Regions from separate parts of the Pseudomonas sp. IT-P253 genome, predicted to be linked through region 2. Evidence: riboswitches for the same ligand, from Rfam matches in the RefSeq annotation. Region 2 holds a riboswitch; the other holds the start of a gene.
What was found. A riboswitch is a leader RNA that binds a small molecule or an ion and turns the genes downstream of it on or off. The one in region 2 is predicted to bind cobalamin.
Positions count from the first base shown of each region.

Region 1: another riboswitch for cobalamin. It lies ahead of cobO (cob(I)yrinic acid a,c-diamide adenosyltransferase); the one in region 2 lies ahead of cobW (cobalamin biosynthesis protein CobW).

Region 1 covers NZ_CATKPT010000025.1:16,961-23,235, reverse strand. The annotation lists gene cbiB (adenosylcobinamide-phosphate synthase CbiB) at 1-531, opposite strand, end outside; gene bluB (5,6-dimethylbenzimidazole synthase) at 528-1,178, opposite strand; gene ACM6IR_RS15260 (cobyrinate a,c-diamide synthase) at 1,175-2,557, opposite strand; gene cobO (cob(I)yrinic acid a,c-diamide adenosyltransferase) at 2,554-3,165, opposite strand; cobalamin riboswitch at 3,246-3,479, opposite strand; gene ACM6IR_RS15250 (hypothetical protein) at 3,633-4,217, shown strand; gene ACM6IR_RS15245 (PQQ-dependent sugar dehydrogenase) at 4,284-5,597, shown strand; gene ACM6IR_RS15240 (O-methyltransferase) at 5,716-6,275, opposite strand, start outside.
Region 2 covers NZ_CATKPT010000011.1:435,653-441,927, reverse strand. The annotation lists gene nfuA (Fe-S biogenesis protein NfuA) at 56-640, shown strand; gene cobM (precorrin-4 C(11)-methyltransferase) at 782-1,528, opposite strand; gene ACM6IR_RS07850 (cobalamin biosynthesis protein) at 1,612-2,025, opposite strand; gene ACM6IR_RS07845 (CbtA family protein) at 2,022-2,729, opposite strand; gene ACM6IR_RS07840 (CbtB domain-containing protein) at 2,741-2,944, opposite strand; cobalamin riboswitch at 3,064-3,293, opposite strand; cobalamin riboswitch at 3,471-3,684, shown strand; gene cobW (cobalamin biosynthesis protein CobW) at 3,785-4,846, shown strand; gene cobN (cobaltochelatase subunit CobN) at 4,850-6,275, shown strand, end outside.

The sequences.
Region 1 (6,275 bases), on a different contig from region 2:
GCCCCACATCGCATCCAGCGTATTGCTCAAACGGTAGAGCACCACGCCCGGCGCGCCGGCCACGGCAAACCAGAACAGCGCGGCAAACACCGCGTCGCTGCCATTCTCCAATACCGATTCGGTGGCCGCACGGGCGACTTCGGTTTTATCCAGTTCACTGGTCTGACGGCTGACCAGGTAACTCACGCGTTGGCGCGCCTCGTCCAGGTCGTCGCTGCGCAAAGCCTTGGCCACCGGCTCGATGTGCTCGCCGAGGCTGCGCAGGCCGAGGGCGCAATAGAGCGCGAGAATCTCGACGATCCAGCCGACATAAGGCGCCCAGGACAACGCCGTGGCCAGCAAGGTCAGCGGCACTACCGCGATCACCCACGCGGTGACGCCGTGACTGCGCCAGCCGCGACCGCCACCATTGAATCGTTGCTCGATGCGCTCGGCAAAACGGCCGAACGCCACCAGCGGATGCCAGCGTTTGGGTTCACCCAGCAGCGCATCCAGCGCCACGGCGGCGACACTCAACAACGCCACACTCATTGACTCTCTCCCCAATAATTCTCATACAGTAATTCGCTGAGCGGACGCGCCTGCGCCCAGCCTTCGAGCACCAGCATCGGCGCCGGATAGAACTCCTTGACCGGTCCGAGACAAAGCACCGCCATCGGCTTTGCGCCGACTGGCAACCCCAGCAGGTCCGCCAATGCTTGCGGTTCGAACAGCGAGACCCAGCCCATGCCCAGCCCTTCGGCGCGGGAGGCCAGCCAGAGGTTCTGGATCGCACACGATAACGAAGCCATGTCCATTTCCGGCAAGGTGCGACGGCCGAAAATATGCCGCTCGCGATCATCCATCAACGCGGCGACCAGCACTTCGGCGCAGTCGTTGATGCCTTCGACCTTGAGCTTCATGAATTCGTCGGTGCGCTCGCCGAGGGCTTCGGCGGTGCGGATACGCTCTTCTTCCACCAGCACCTGAATCTCGCCGCGCAGGGCCCGATCGCTGATGCGGATGAAACGCCAAGGCTGCATCAGGCCGACACTCGGCGCCTGATGCGCGGCTTCGAGCAGGCGCCTGAGCAACTCTGGCTCGACGCTGCCGCCGCTGAAGTGACGCATGTCGCGGCGTTCGCAGATGGCTCGGTAAACCGCTGCGCGTTCGGCTTCGGAGAATGCGTTGTCGGTCATGGCCGCTTCGCGAGCAGGCTCGCTCCCACAGGGGTTAGGTGATCAACTGTGGGAGCGAGCTTGCTCGCGAAGGCGGTGTCATGATCAGGCGCAAACAACGCGGCTACAGCGGTCGGATTGGAAGGAAAATAGAAGTGCACGTAGGAAGCGGTCATCCGCCCCTCACGATAAACCGCCTCCGCCCCGCGCCCACCGTTAGGGCTCAGCCCCCGAGCAATCGGCTCAAGCTCGGTGCTGGTCAACGAGTGATGATAGGTATGCCCGCGCAACACACCTTCGGGCAGTTCGACCGCTTGTAACGCTAACGCGGCCAGACGCTTCTGCATCACCGCATCACCGCTCAGCAGGCCAACCAGCTCAGCGCGTGCGCCTTCGACATCGGTCAACGAATCGAGCAGATAAAGCATGCCGCCACACTCGGCCAACAACGGTTTGCCCGCCACGTGGTGCGCACGGATCGCGCTCAGCATCGTGTCATTCTGTGCCAGCGCCACATGGTGCAATTCAGGATAGCCGCCGGGCAGGTAAAGGCTGTCTGCCTCCGGTAATCGGGCATCACGGATCGGCGAGAAAAACAGTAGCTCGGCGCCCATGGCTCGCAGCAAATCCAGGCTCGCGCCATAGGTGAATGCAAACGCTTCGTCGCGGGCGACCGCTATCCGCACGCCAGCCAGTAACGGCTCAGCCGCGATCACATCCGGGGCGGCGAATTCCACCGCCGGAGGCAGCGCGACCTCACAACTACTGGCCAAGGCATCCGCCGCCGCATCGAGGCGCACATCGAGATCGTTCAACTCACTGGCCTGAACCAACCCCAGGTGCCGACTCGGTAATTCGATCCCGGTTTCCCGCGACAAGGCGCCGTACCAGCGCAAACCTTCGGTCAGGCTGCCTTCGAGCAATTGTGCGTGACGCAGCGTGCCGACGCGGTTGGCCAACACACCGGCAAATGGCAAGTCCGGCTGATAACGCGCGAGCCCCAGGGCCAGTGCGCCAAATGTCTGCGCCATGGCCGTGCCGTCGATCACAGCGAGCACCGGCACACCGAAGTGCCGCGCCAGGTCAGCGCTGGAGGGCGTACCGTCGAACAACCCCATGACGCCTTCGATCAGGATCAAGTCGGCTTCGCCGGCAGCTTCCCACAACAGCCGGCGACTCTCCTGCTCGCCGACCATCCACATGTCCAATTGGTACACCGGCGCACCGCTGGCGCGCTCGAGAATCATCGGGTCGAGAAAGTCCGGGCCGCATTTGAACACGCGAACCTTGCGCCCCTGATTGCGATGCAAACGGGCCAGCGCGGCGGTGACGGTGGTCTTGCCCTGACCGGAAGCCGGCGCGGCAATCAGTACCGCCGGGCAATGACGTGGTTGACTCACAGTTCGACGCCTTTTTGCGCTTTGATCCCGGCCTGGAACGCGTGCTTGATTACGCCCATTTCGGTGACGGTATCGGCCAGTTCGATCATCTCCGGCTTGGCGCCGCGACCGGTGACGACCACGTGTTGCATCGGCGGACGGGCCTGCAAATCGCTGAGCACTAGATCGAGATCCAGATAGCCGTGCTTCAGTGCGATGTTCAACTCATCGAGCACCACCAGGCCAATCGACGGATCGCGCAGCAGTTGCTGCGACACGGCCCAGGCAGCTTCGGCGGCAGCGATATCGCGCTGGCGATCCTGGGTCTCCCACGTGAAGCCCTCGCCCATCACATGAAAACGCACCTGCTCCGGGAAGCGCCGGAAAAACAACTCTTCGCCAGTGCTGTTGCGCCCCTTGATGAACTGCACCACGCCGCATTGCATGCCGTGGCCCATGGACCGGGCCAGCATGCCGAAGGCCGAACTGCTTTTACCTTTACCGTTGCCGGTCAGCACCAACAGCAGGCCGCATTCATTCGGGGAGTTAGCGATGCGTTCGTCGATCACGGCTTTTTTGCGCTGCATGCGCGCCAGATGGCGTTCGTCACGATCAGGGGAATCAGTCATGGGGGAGCTCTCCGTTGAGGCTGGATAACGGCGGGCAGGCACAAGAATAGGCGGAAAAAAGCCTGGCATCGCCCACCGTGATGCCGCTGGATGAATCAGGCCGGTCTCCGGGCTCATGAGCAGCGATACGCCGGACTGCGCGCCTTCCCATGTCGACAGTCGACACAGTGGCTCAAGGCACAGTCTTCACTCATTTACCGTTGCGGGGGCAGCGCCGGGATCGTGATCCCCTTCGTTTGAAGGGGTGACTCACCGGCTTCCCTGTTTCACTCTGTCGACCAGGGTCACAGAGCACCTGAAACAAGCCGCGAAGGTTAGAGGGTTGGGGATGGAGCGTCAAATGAAGACAGAACGCCGGTGAACGATATACTGCCGCCGGTCAATCGGCTGACGCCAAGGTTGTGTCACAGCGCGAGCAATGATATCAAAGAGCCATAACCGCAATCAAAATAACAAGGGTGAGCAACATGCAAGGCATGATCATCAGCAATCCGAAGCTGGAATTCCTGCGCCCGGTGCTGGAGCGCTGGTTTATCTGTATCGACCGCTACAACGCTGTGCGCGGCGATAACGAAACCCCGTACTGGTTCGATGAAAAAGCCAACCTCGGGCTGCTTTCCACTGCAGCCTGGATGGCGGAAATGGTCACGCTGCAACAAACGTCGACCCGCAAGCAAACCGAAGAAGGCGAACGCAATGCGCGCGCCGATCTGTTTATCGCTACCCCCGAAGAACGCGCCTACCTCCAGGCGACGCAGCGCTGGCCTCGGGTCAATAGCCTGAACCTGACTCAAGCCCTGCTTGATATCACCAGCGACGCGAAGAAAATCAGCTACGCCAGCGACCTGAAACTCGGCTGCCTGTTTGTCGCGCCGCAAAAGGCCCAGCATGGCGCCACGCCGGAAGAACTCCAGGACATGGTCGACGACCTGCAGAAGGAACACAGCTGCGCCGTCGCCTGGTATTTCCCCTATGCGTACCGAAAACTGCGCAATGAAGCGGGCAACTATCACCCGGGCATCGCCGTGCTATTCAAGGAAGCACGCGGCTGATCGGTTGAACCTTCAATCCACTCGGCGTCTCTATGAATGGATAGGGCATTCATAGAGACATCCAGCATGCGCATCCCCCAACTCGTGTTCGTCATCGCGCTCGCCGGAGGGCTCGCCGCCTGTAGTGAAACCTCCAGCCTGCAAGTCTCCGACGGCACGGGTCCCTCGCCAAAACTGCCAGAACCCAACAAGACCCTGATCCCTACGGTGAACATCGCCCCGGCGATTGGCTGGCCGGCCGGCGCAAAACCCATTGCAGCCGCCGGAACTCAGGTCGCGGCCTTTGCGGAAGGCCTCGATCACCCGCGCTGGCTCTACGTGTTGCCCAACGGCGACGTGCTGGTGGCCGAAACCAACGCACCACCGAAACCCGATGATGGCAAAGGCATTCGCGGCTGGATCATGGGCAAAGTCATGGGCCGCGCCGGCGCGGCCGTACCGAGTCCGAACCGCATCACGCTGCTGCGAGACAAGGACCACGATGGCATCGCCGAAACCCGCACGGTATTCCTCGAACACCTGAACTCCCCCTTCGGCATGACGCTGGTCGGCAATGACCTCTACGTGGCCGACACCGACCGCTTGTTGCGTTTCCACTATGAAAACGGCAATACGGCGATCACCTCGCCGCCGATCACAGTAGTCGACTTGCCAGCCGGTCCGTTGAATCATCACTGGACCAAAAACGTCATCGCCAGCAAAGACGGTAGCAAGCTGTACGTCACGGTGGGCTCGAACAGTAACGTCGCCGAAAACGGTCTGGATAAGGAAGAAGGTCGCGCGGCGATCTGGGAAGTCGACCGAGCCACCGGCAATCACCGGATCTTCGCCTCGGGCCTGCGTAACCCCAACGGCATGGCGTGGGAGCCACACAGCGGCGCCTTGTGGACGGCGGTCAACGAGCGAGACGAAATCGGTAGCGACCTGGTGCCGGACTACATCACCTCGGTCAAGGACGGCGCGTTCTATGGCTGGCCGTTCAGCTATTACGGCCAGCATGTCGACATTCGCGTCGATCCGCAAAACCCGGACCTGGTCGCCAAGGCGATCCCTCCGGACTACGCAGTCGGCCCGCATACTGCGTCGCTGGGCCTGGCATTTGCTGAAGGCAACACACTTGCGGCGCCGTTCAAGGAAGGGGCATTCATCGGCCAGCACGGCTCGTGGAACCGTAATCCGCACAGTGGCTATAAAGTGATTTTCGTGCCGTTCAGCGCAGGCAAACCGACCGGGCAGCCGATTGACGTGCTCACCGGCTTCCTCAACGCCAAAGAAGAGGCCATGGGTCGTCCGGTGGGTGTGGTGATTGATCAGCAGGGGGATTTGCTGGTGGCGGATGATGTGGGGAACAAGGTGTGGCGCGTTTGGGCGGTTAAATAAGATACACAGCCCCTGTAGGAGCGAGCTTGTTCGCGATGGTGGGTCAGCTACATCAATGTCGCCTGATACACCATCGCGAGCAAGCTCGCTCCGCTCCTACAACAGGGAGGATCGGCGTTTAGCGCTTACGGCACAGCGTCAATCCATCGCCCAACGGCAACAACGACAGATCCACGCGCGAGTCATCCTTCAAGGCACGATTGAGCGCCTGGATAGCTCGGGTGTCTGCGCTCTCGGAATGCTCCTCGAGCACCCGCCCGCTCCACAGCGTGTTATCGAACACCGCCAGACCGCCCACGCGCAGCAAACGCAGGGCGTGCTCCAGATAGGCCGGATAGTTAGCTTTGTCGGCATCAATGAAAATCAAATCGAAGTAGCCTGGCTGATTGAGCTGGCTGAGCGTTTCCAGCGCGGGCGCCAAACGCAGATCGATCCGCTCGGTGAGCCCCGCCTCCTGCCAGTAGCGGCGCGCGATGGCGTTGTAGTCGCCGGGAATATCACAGCAGATCAGTGAACCGTCATCCGGCAATGCAGCCGCCATGCACAAGGCGCTGTAGCCCGTGAAGGTGCCCACTTCAAGCAAATGCCTGGCACCGGTGATCTTCACCAGTAACGCGAGAAATTGCCCCTGCTCCGGCGCCACCTGCCAGCGAGCCATTGGCAGCGCCTGGGTTTCGT
Region 2 (6,275 bases):
CTTTGTGCGGCGCGATGATTGGCGTAAACTGCGCCCAAGCCTGCGAGGAGTTTCCATGACCGCTATTACCATCACCGACGCCGCCCACGATTATCTGGCTGATCTGCTCTCCAAGCAGAACACCCCAGGCATTGGCATCCGCGTCTTTATCACCCAGCCTGGCACCCAGTACGCCGAAACCTGCATTGCTTACTGCAAGCCGGGCGAAGAAAAAGCAGAAGACACGGCGCTGGGGCTGAAAAGCTTCACCGCTTACATCGACTCGTTCAGCGAAGCGTTCCTGGACGATGCGGTCGTCGACTACGCCACTGACCGCATGGGCGGCCAACTGACCATCAAGGCGCCAAACGCCAAAGTACCGATGGTCAACGCCGACAGCCCGGTCAACGAGCGCATCAACTATTATCTGCAAACCGAGATCAACCCGGGGCTCGCCAGCCACGGCGGTCAGGTCAGCCTGATCGATGTGGTCGAGGACGGCATTGCCGTGCTGAAGTTCGGCGGCGGTTGCCAGGGCTGCGGCCAGGCCGATGTCACCCTGCGTGAAGGCATCGAGCGTACGTTGCTCGAGCGTATTCCCGAGCTCAAGGGTGTTCGTGACGTGACTGACCACACGCAGAAAGAAAACGCCTATTACTAAGGTGTTCGCTGCGAAATGAAAAAACGGCACCCGTGAGTGCCGTTTTTTTATGGGTTGAATTCACTGACCTCTTCGCGAGCAGGCTCGCTCCCACAGTTGATCGCATTCCAATGTGGGAGCGAGCCTGCTCGCGAAGAGGGCCTATGGACGATACAAATGCGCATGCCCGGCGCGGTACAGCGACGACTCACTAAAGTGATCGCTGCCCAACACCCGACCCACCAGTATCAACGCCGTACGCCGGAATCCCTTGGCTTTAACCTTCCCGGCAATGTCCTCGATCGTTCCCACCACCCAATCCTGGTCCGGCCACGTCGCCCGGTGAATCACCGCAATCGGGCAATTCGCGCCGTAATGCGGCAGCAATTCAGCCAGGATTTTCTCCAGATGATTCACCCCCAAATGAATCGCCATGGTCGCCCCGTGTTGCGCCAGGCTGCCCAGTTCTTCACCGGCCGGCATCGCGGTTTTGTCGGCGTAGCGGGTCAGGATCACGCTTTGCGAGATGTCCGGCAGTGTCAGTTCTGCGCCCAATAGCGCCGCGCAGGCAGCCGTTGCCGTCACGCCAGGAATGATTTCGAACGGTATATCGAGTTCACGCAGGTAACGAATCTGCTCACCGATTGCGCCGTAAAGACTCGGATCGCCAGAGTGTACCCGCGCCACATCCTGCCCCTTGGCGTGGGCAGTCTTGATCAGTTCGATGATCTGTTCCAGGTGCAATTCGGCACTGTTGACCACCGTTTCGGCCTGATGGCCTTCCAGCACGGCAGTCGGCACCAGGGAGCCGGCGTAGATGATCACCGGGCAGCTGCGAATCAGCCGTTGGCCTTTGACGGTGATCAGCTCCGGGTCGCCGGGGCCTGCGCCAATGAAGTAGACGGTCATCGTCGTTTCCTGTGAGAAAAAGGGGCAGGGCAAGGCTTCAGATGAAGATTGCTCATGATCGAAGGCGAGGATTATCGAGGATTTTACGCAGGCCCGGCCAATGCCAAGGTTGCCTGGGCATATTTTTGTCGCGTAATCAGCAGTTTTACCGGCGCCTGAGCCCGTAGTTCTGCCAGGGCCAGGGCGGCACTTTCCGCCACGCCGTAGCAGCCGGTGCGCTCGAACGCGATCTGCGAGTGGTGGCTGAGTTGAGGTTGATAGCGCGCCAATTGTTCGCTGCTGAAAAACATTATCGGTAACCCCAGCTGCGCGGCCAGTTCGATCAGGCCAGGTTCATCGCGCTTCAGATCGATGCTGGCCAGGGCCTTGATCTGGTGAAGTTCGATTTGATGAGCCTGCAGCGCCTGATCGAGCAGCGCCCGTAGCGTACTGACGGGACAGCCGCGCTGGCAGCCCAGGCCGACCACTAAAGTCGGCGCTACGCGGGTGTCAGTCATGCGTGGTAGTGGCCATCGCTTTTACGGCGGAACAACCAGGCACTGATCAGGCCCAGGGCCAGCCAGAACGCTACGTTGGTCAGCTGCGAAGCGATTTTGAACTGAGACTCCAGGGCTTCTGGGGCCAGCATCGAATGGACTTCCGGTTGCGGCGCACCGATCACATGCGGAACTGCGAGAATCGCCACGCCCAGCACTTTCATCAGCCAGTGACGGCTGAATACGATCAGTGCGATACCGACGGCGGTAGAAGCCGCAGTGCCGATCCACCAGATCTGCCGTTGAGCCAGGTCAGCCGCAGCGGTGCCCGGCAATTCCGGTGGCAGGCCGAGGGTCGGCGCGAGCACGAAGGTTGCGTAACCGGCCAGGCCCCAGAGCAGGCCCTGCGCGGTTTTGGTTGGCGCGCGCAAGGTGTACAGGCCCGCGAGCATCAACGCAAAACCGACCGCGACCACCAGGTTGCCACCGGTGGTGGACAACACGCGCTGCCAGCCGTCTTCCGGCTCCCAGGCTTCGGCGTCATGGGTATGAGCGGCCATGGCACCTTCGGTGTGCTCATGAGCTACAACCGCGGCAGGCTCGGATTTTTCATAGGTTTCCGCCTGAAGAATCAGCGGAGCCACCCAAAAGCTCTGCAGCAATGTCAGTAACAGGGCGGCCAGCAGCCCGGTAAAGCCTGCGGTTTGCGCAATACGCTTGATCATGTCAGCAGGTCTCAATGGCACGGGAAGGCGGAGCTGTGACGGGTATCGTGCGCGGCGTTGTGCACCGCTGCGATGTGCGAGAAACCGGCGAAGTACACAAGGCACGCGCCAAGAATCGACGCACACACGGCGGCGGTCAGGCGTTGGCTCAGGGTTGTGGTGGTGCTGGCGGTGCTGTGGTTGGTGCTGTGGTTGGTGCTGGTGATGGTCGACATGGCGCTTCCCTCTGGTCTGTCGGCAAGTGGAGAGAGCGCATGGAAAACCCCTGCGAGTCGGGCACGCAGAAATTCAAACAGCGCCCGCCCACCGCGGGTTTGTTATTCAGTGAACGTAATCGTCACTTTGTGTTACGGGCCGGTCTCCGGGCTCACGAGGGGCTTTGGCGTCAACCGAAACCTGCAAGAATCACCTTCCCATGCCGAACTGCTGGCACAGTGGATTTGACTCTTCACTCGCTTACCGTTGCGGGGGCAGCACCGGACTGACATGGCTTTAGAGTAAAGCACATGATTCACCGGTTTCCCGTTTCACCCTGTGAAGGGCACCCGTAACAAGGTGCGTAGGAGAGCATGGGTGGGGGATGGGCGTCAATTGGCAAAGGTTCTCAACTCGGCACCGAGGTGGATTCTTCGCGGGCAAGCCTCGCTCCTACGAGGAACGCCGCCGTTCAGTAGGAGCGAGGCTTGCCCGCGAAGGCGTCCTGGCGGTACCACAAGACATTGACCCGCCTCAAGACGATGCGTAGCCTTGCGCTTTCGAGGTTCTTCGGCGGTGCCGAAGCTAAGAAGGGAACGCGGTCGATGCCGCGGCTGCCCCCGCAACTGTGAACGGTGATGTTCGCTGCCACGCCACTGCAAACCCGGTCCAACGGGTTCGCGGGAAGGCGCAGCGAATGCCAGGCCAACGGCCCGGCGCACCGTCAGCCAGGAGACCTGCCTCGACACAGATTCTCACTACAACCGGGCGGGGTGATCCGGTGGCGAACTCTTCAGGCACGCGTGATCGCGTTGCCGGTCGTCGTCCCGTTTGCCCGCCACCTTGCCAAAGGGCATCCGATGAAAACACTGGCCAAACTCCCTGTCACCATCGTTACCGGCTTCCTCGGCTCGGGCAAAACCACCTTGTTGCGGCACATGCTCGACAACGCTCAGGGCCGCCGTATCGCGGTGATCGTCAATGAGTTTGGCGAGTTGGGCATTGACGGCGAAATCCTCAAGCAATGCGCGATCGGTTGCACCGAAGAAGAAGCCAATGGCCGCGTCTACGAATTGGCCAACGGTTGCCTGTGCTGCACCGTCCAGGAAGAATTCTTCCCGGTGATGCGCGAACTGGTTGCCCGTCGCGGCGACCTCGATCACATCCTCATCGAAACCTCGGGCCTGGCCCTGCCAAAGCCGCTGGTTCAAGCCTTCCAGTGGCCGGAAATCCGCAGCGCCTGCACCGTTGATGCGGTCATCACCGTCGTCGATAGCCCTGCGGTGGCGGCGGGTACTTTCGCTGCATTCCCGGACCAGGTCGACGCCCAGCGCAAACTCGATCCGAACCTGGACCACGAGTCGCCACTGCACGAACTGTTTGCCGACCAACTGGCCAGCGCCGACCTGGTGATCCTCAACAAGGCCGACCTGATCAGCGCTGAAGACCTGGCTCGCGTGCGCCTGGAAGTCGCTGAAGAACTGCCGCCTGCGGTGAAAATCATCGAAGCCAGCAGCGGTCGCGTGCCACTGGACGTGTTAATCGGCCTCGGCGCCGGTTCCGAAGAACACATCGACAGCCGTCACAGCCACCACGACCATCACCATGAAGGCGAGGACGATCACGACCACGACGCCTTCGATTCCATTTCGATTGAACTGCCGCAGGCCGACGAAAGCCTGCTGATGGACGTGCTGACTCAACTGGTGGTCAAGCACGGCATCCTGCGGGTCAAAGGCTTCGCCGCCATCCCGAACAAACCGATGCGTCTGCTGATTCAGGGCGTGGGCACGCGTTTCGACAAGCATTTCGATCGTCAGTGGGGCGCCGAAGAAGTGCGCACCACACGTCTGGTACTGATCGGCCAGGCGCTGGACGCCGCTCAACTCGAAGCGCAACTGCGCGTTGCGCTCAGCGTTTAAGCCATGCACCTGCTCAGGACCCAGCCCGGCGGTTTCGTGTCGGATGACAACATTGCCGACCTTGGACAAACCCCCGCCGAGCTGGTGATTCTGTGCAGCGGTGATTCCAGCCTCGCGCTGCTCGCCGAAGCCGCGCAGCAATTGCCCGACGATTACCCGAGCGTGCGCCTGGCAAATCCGATGCAGGTGCAAAATCATGCGTCAGTCGACTTGTATGTCGACGAAGTGCTGCGCCACGCCAAGGTGATTCTGATCTCGTTGCATGGCGGCATCGCCTATTGGCGTTACGGCATTGAGCGGCTGGTGGAATTGTCCCAGCGTGGCGTGCAGTTGATTCTGGTGCCGGGGGATGACCGCCCGGACCCGGAGCTCAGTGACCTGAGCACCGTGGCTGCTTGCGACCGGGACCGGCTCTGGCAGTTTTTGCGTCAGGGCGGCATGAGCAATGCCCTGGATTTTTTCCGCTGCCTGGCCAGTCGTTGGCTGGGTCGCGACTATGCCTGGGCCGAACCACAAACCCTGCCGCGCACCGCGATCTACTACCCGCACAAGAGCCCCGCTGAGTTGAGCGATTGGCAAGCCGACTGGCAGGCCAATCAGCCGGTGGCGGCGGTGCTGTTTTACCGCTCGCACTTGCAGGCGGCAAACACCGGTTTCATCGATATTTTCTGCCAGCGCTTGCAGGCGGCGGGGTTAAACCCGTTGCCCATTGCGGTGGCCAGTTTGAAAGAGCCCGGCTGCCTGACGGTGGTCGAGGACCTGTTGGATGAAGCCTGCGCCTCGGTGATTCTCAATACCACCGGCTTCGCCCAGTCCAGCCCCGAAGCGCCGCATCTGCGGCCGTTTCGCCGCAATATTCCAGTGATTCAGGCGATCTGTGCCCAGGACAATGAGCCCGGTTGGCGCGCCAGCGAACAAGGCCTCGGTCCACGAGACCTGGCGATGCACATCGCACTGCCGGAACTGGATGGGCGGATCATCAGCCGTCCGATCAGTTTCAAGGACCTGGCCTGGCGCAGTGAGCGCAGCCAGTCGGACGTGGTGTGCTACCGAGCGCAACCGGAACGCATGGATTTTGTCGCTGAACTGGCGCGGCGCTGGATCGACCTGGCGCGTGTACCGAACGGCGAAAAGCGCATTGCGCTGATCCTCGCCAATTACCCGACCCGTGACGGGCGCATCGGTAATGGCGTTGGCCTCGACACACCCGCCTCGGCGCTGAATATCTTGCAGGCGCTTCATCAAGCAGGTTATCCGCTACCGGCCGGGTTGCCCGACAGCGGCACCGCGTTGATCCAGCAATTGCTCGGTGGCGTCAGCAACGACCTCGACACCCTTGATCAGCGTCCCTGCCAGCAAAGCCTCGCGCTCGACGATTACAGCCGCATGTTCAATGCCTTGCCCGAGGCCAATCGCCAAGCCGTGCTCG